DNA from 2 places in the Shimazuella sp. NTD250 genome. Region 2 is predicted to be linked to the other one. Evidence: a T-box and tRNA genes for the amino acid it is inferred to sense, from the RefSeq annotation. Region 2 holds a T-box; the other holds one or more tRNA genes.

Region 1 (2,457 bases), on a different contig from region 2:
AAGCTGTGGACCAGAAAAAAAACCAACTTCATATATGGATTTCTCTAGAGCACTTTTAATATTGTTTCTGATCTTCTTATGACAATCATCACATGTAAAATCTACTCGAACATACATTTGGGATATTTGGTCACCTGATACACCACTTAATATTTGTTTCACTTCATTGGATGCTTGATATTCATATAGCGTCTTTAAATAGCTATCATCACCTTCTCCTTCTTTTACAGTAAAGGTGATATCTGGTTGATCAACTGGATAAACAGTAGCACGCCAAATCATTGTATTTGGCATATCAACATTATATTCTTCACATCCACTGTCTTTGATAGCAAACTTCTTTCCATACTTTTTCTCCAATGTTTGCAATTTCTCTTGTAACTGCCCATCTTTCCCGGTGGAATAACATCGACCAAAAAGAATGGTTGATAAACTGCATCCTGTAAAAAGAGGTAAAGAGATGAATAAACAAAGAGACCAGACAAGCATTTTTTTCCACATATCCATCCCAGCCTTCTATTGCATTTTGTATATGCTCAATATAAACGAACATAATATTCTTTATATATTCAAATACTTATACAATAGGAAAATACTTGTGATTGATTTTGTTAGTAGTGACGAATACCATTTTAAAGATACCTTAAACAATACTTACACAACATATGAAAATGGTCAAAAAATGGCCTGATAAGGCCGAAATGTTTGATTGCTATCGGAAAGGCGATATATTAAAGGAGATTTTAAATGAACAAAGAACTTTACTTTACCTATCAGTGACAATATGAGAAAGGAGATTTAAAGTTTTGCCCACGTTGTGGGCACCACTTCTCAATAGAAGATTTACGATGACGTCAATTCTTTCTTGAGCTGTCTTTTCCTTTTACACTTACCCATGATGTCACCCCAATTAAAAAATTCTGTTCAAAATAATTGGGTAATAATATTTTAGTGTAATAAAGGTCTACAATCTGCATTTTCTCCGCTAAAACCCCATCTGCATACAACAAAAAAACTCCCTATTTCTAAGGAGTTTGATTGGTGGGCAGTAGAGGAATCGAACCTCCGACCTCTTCCGTGTCAAGGAAGCGCTCTCCCCCTGAGCTAACCGCCCTTATGCAACTGTATGGTGGGCCCAACAGGACTCGAACCTGTGACCGATCGGTTATGAGCCGACTGCTCTACCAACTGAGCTATAGGCCCGGAATATTTGCAATAATTGGTAAACGTAAAACGAAATGGCGGGGCTGACGGGATTCGAACCCGCGGTCTCCTGCGTGACAGGCAGGCATGTTAGGCCTCTACACCACAGCCCCATATTTGGTTGCGGGGGCAGGATTTGAACCTGCGACCTTTGGGTTATGAGCCCAACGAGCTACCGAGCTGCTCCACCCCGCGTCAGTGGCGACATTTGTTATTATACTATGGGCACATCTAACATGCAAGTATAAGTTTATAAATTTTTTCTCCATATATATTTTACTCCAAACCGACCTTTACGAGAACGAAAAACTTCTACACGATCTGGACTATCGTAGCCATAAAGCCACCAGTCTTCTTCCATACGTGCAGCCAAACATCTCGCTTGGAATTTTGTCTCATATAATTTCAACCAATAAACCCAATTTGTTGACATTTGGATAGTTCACCTCTTACTTCTAGTGTACCTAATTACTATCTGTTTCATGCTTAACGGACGCTTCTCATCCGAATGTATGATTCCTCATCGCAAAAGGATATACCTTTAAAAATTAATATTTATTTCATTTGTTATTCTTAATCATTTATATTTTGGATAAAATGGACACCATGCTCCACTCCTGCACATACAAAAAAAATTCATCTCCATACCTTATTATTACAGGCAGATGCTTGTTAGCTGTTCCCTCCTCCATTTAACCGAGTTTAGACACTCGGTTTTTCTGTATAAAAAAAGAGGTTCCATTTAGATAGATGGAACCTCTACATCGTTTGCTACAAATAAGCATCAATATCTTCCATTTCTTCTTCGCCTTCTTCTTCATCCCTCAGTCTATGTGCAATTCGTCCTGAAGCTGCTGCTGCAATGCTTGCAACTAAATCATCGATAAAGGTATTTACTGGACCATTTTTTGTCGTGTCCAGTTCTTTTATAATGCCAATTTTATGTTTATCTAGGTGTCCGAAAGTAGTAACTGCAATACTTCCATACCCAAAAACAGAGCCAAGAGCTAGTGTTTCATCACACCCAAATAATCCTTCATCAGAGCGAACCAGTGATAGCAATGGTTCAGACAGCATATCTCGTTCAGCTAAAATGTCCAATTCGATTCCCACTAAAATAGCATGTTGAATTTCACGTTTTTTCAAAACCGCAAGGACACTTTCCACACAAGCTTCCAACTGTAGGTTTGGAGCATAAGGTTTCTGCATCTGATACACAATATCTGCGATGGCGGCTATCGAAACACCACGATC
Region 2 (2,457 bases):
AGCAACAAGCTGTTGTCTCCTCTTTACGCTTAGATACCATCATTGCAGCTGTTTGTCGAATTTCCCGTTCTAAATCTGTTGATTTAGTTCGATTAGGTAAGTGCAAGGTAAATTGGCAAACGATCGATCAAGCTGGTTATATTGTTACAACGGGGGATGTTATTTCCGTTAGAGGTTATGGTAGAATTCGACTGAACGAAGTGCGAGAAGCGACAAAAAAAGGGAGGCTTCCTATACGATTTTTACGCAATCTCTAGCTGTTTCCAGTTATTTCTACATAGCTAGGTGGTAAATAAGCAGGATATCTGTTAATATTGTCGAATAGGGAAGGCATGCGATAGACCATACAGGAGGTATGCTTAGATTAAGAGAGAGAAATCTTTCTAGTAACTAACTATAATCCTAAGTGGTACTACTTTTGTCTGTGATCGGGACTATTTCTAGAGCATGCAGTTAATTTGGAGGTGCATTCATGCTAACGACGACTGAGATACACAGCAAAGAGTTTAAACGCTCTTTTCGTGGTTATGATGTCGATGAGGTTAATGATTTCCTAGATCAGATTATACGAGATTATGATTTGATTATTAGGGAGAAAATGGAATTAGAACAACAAGTGGAAGAGTTGCAAGCTGAATTAGAGGGAGTTATGGAAGGCGAGTCCATGTACGCTAATTCGCAACAGCAACAACCGGTTCAAGAAGTTCCAGCTCAACAAACCCCGTCTCGCTTTGCTGCGGATAATACGATGAATTCCTTGCAACCTACAGCAGCAGCGCTGACCTCGATGGAACAAAGCATCCATAAGTCGATTCGAGTTGCGCAAGAAGTGGCTGACGAAGTTCGTCTAAATGCGAAAAAAGAAGCTGAACTTATTGTGCAGGAAGCGGAGAAAAATGCAGACCGTATCATCAACGAAGCTCTTACCAAAGCTCGTGCGATACACACGGAATTGCTTGATTTGAAACAAAAATCTACGATCTATCGCACTCGATTTCGTACCTTAGTTCAATCTCATCTTGACATATTGGATAACTCCGATTGGAATTCACTAGAAGAAATTGAACAAGGGCTTGACGAACATGATAAACAACTTGAACAATTATCAGAAGTAGACGATAATCAAGACTATATGATTGAAAATACATTACCAACTATTCAGCATGATTTTAATGATGAAGATGCTTTAGTAATGGATGAAGTTGCAGTTTCTTATATGGAAGAGGAAGAAGAACCTCGCCGTGAATTACGAAGAACTTCACGTAAATTAAAGAAAAAAGCAATGTTCTAGTCAAAAGTATGGAGTGGGACAAGTAGCTAGAAATACTCTTTCTGCCAGCGAGCTAGGGATGGTGTAAGCCTAGTAAAGAGACTTTATGCTATATCACCCAGGAACTGTTCACCTGAACTTCAAAAATCGATAAGTAAGGTGAGACGGCTGACTCTCGTTAACGAGTTATGAGGTAGTGGCAATATAAAATGTCACTACGAATTTGGGTGGTACCACGAGAACCTTCTCGTCCTATGGGATAGAGGGGGTTTTTTTATTTTATTGTAAAGGATTGGGAATATGGCCGATTATAGTAAAACCCTCCAATTACCAAAAACTGCTTTTCCGATGAGAGGGAATTTGCCTAACAAAGAACCAGAACGCCAGAAACGTTGGAAAGAAGAAAAAGTGTATCAGCAAGTTTTGCAAAGACGTCAGGGTGCCCCTAAGTTTATCTTGCATGATGGACCTCCATATGCAAACGGAGATCTGCATATTGGACACGCTTTGAATAAAATCTTAAAAGATTTTATTGTTCGGTATAAATCACTTGCTGGGTTCGATGCTCCTTATATTCCGGGTTGGGATACACATGGTTTACCAATTGAGCATGCTATTGTTACCAAGAAAAAAGTAGATAGAAGATCAGTTGATATTCCAACTTTTCGAGATCTTTGTACAGATTATGCGTTATCTTTTGTGGAACGGCAAAAATCCCAGTTTGAACGATTAGGTGTACGTGGAGATTGGGAAAATCCATATATTACGCTTAAACCTGAATATGAAGCTGAACAAATTCGTTTATTTGGAGACATGATGGCAAAAGGTCATATTTATCGTGGAATGAAGGCCATCTATTGGTCCCCTTCTTCGGAGACCGCACTTGCCGAAGCAGAAATTGAATACCATGACAAACGATCTGCTTCTATTTATGTAGCTTTTCCAGTGATGGAAACTGGGGGTGTTCTTCCAGAAGGAAGTGAAGTAGTAATCTGGACAACCACTCCTTGGACAATCCCAGCAAATTTAGGGATAGCTTTAAATGAAAATTTTTCCTATAGCCTTGTAGAAACTGGGGGCAGAAAACTCGTATTAGCTACAGATCGGGTAGCCTCCGTAATGAAAACGATCGGTGTAGAAGATTATAATATAACGAATAATTGGCAAGGGAAAGAACTGGCTGGTGT

Evidence for each region. A T-box is a leader RNA that pairs with one kind of tRNA and senses whether it is charged. The one in region 2 lies ahead of ileS (isoleucine--tRNA ligase), so its partner is inferred to be a tRNA-Ile.
Region 1: it encodes a tRNA-Ile, which carries the amino acid that the T-box ahead of ileS (isoleucine--tRNA ligase) is inferred to sense. The anticodon was not compared.

Annotation. Positions count from the first base shown of each region.
Region 1 covers NZ_JCAJZS010000001.1:41,372-43,828, forward strand. The annotation lists gene AC5WOF_RS00185 (hypothetical protein) at 1-507, opposite strand, end outside; gene AC5WOF_RS00190 (hypothetical protein) at 855-1,007, opposite strand; tRNA gene AC5WOF_RS00195 (tRNA-Val) at 1,040-1,114, opposite strand; tRNA gene AC5WOF_RS00200 (tRNA-Ile) at 1,128-1,203, opposite strand; tRNA gene AC5WOF_RS00205 (tRNA-Asp) at 1,240-1,316, opposite strand; tRNA gene AC5WOF_RS00210 (tRNA-Met) at 1,322-1,398, opposite strand; gene AC5WOF_RS00215 (hypothetical protein) at 1,454-1,636, opposite strand; gene AC5WOF_RS00220 (phosphatidylglycerophosphatase A family protein) at 1,975-2,457, opposite strand, start outside.
Region 2 covers NZ_JCAJZS010000002.1:338,914-341,370, reverse strand. The annotation lists gene AC5WOF_RS06590 (YlmH family RNA-binding protein) at 1-257, shown strand, start outside; gene AC5WOF_RS06585 (DivIVA domain-containing protein) at 473-1,291, shown strand; T-box leader at 1,292-1,528, shown strand; gene ileS (isoleucine--tRNA ligase) at 1,571-2,457, shown strand, end outside.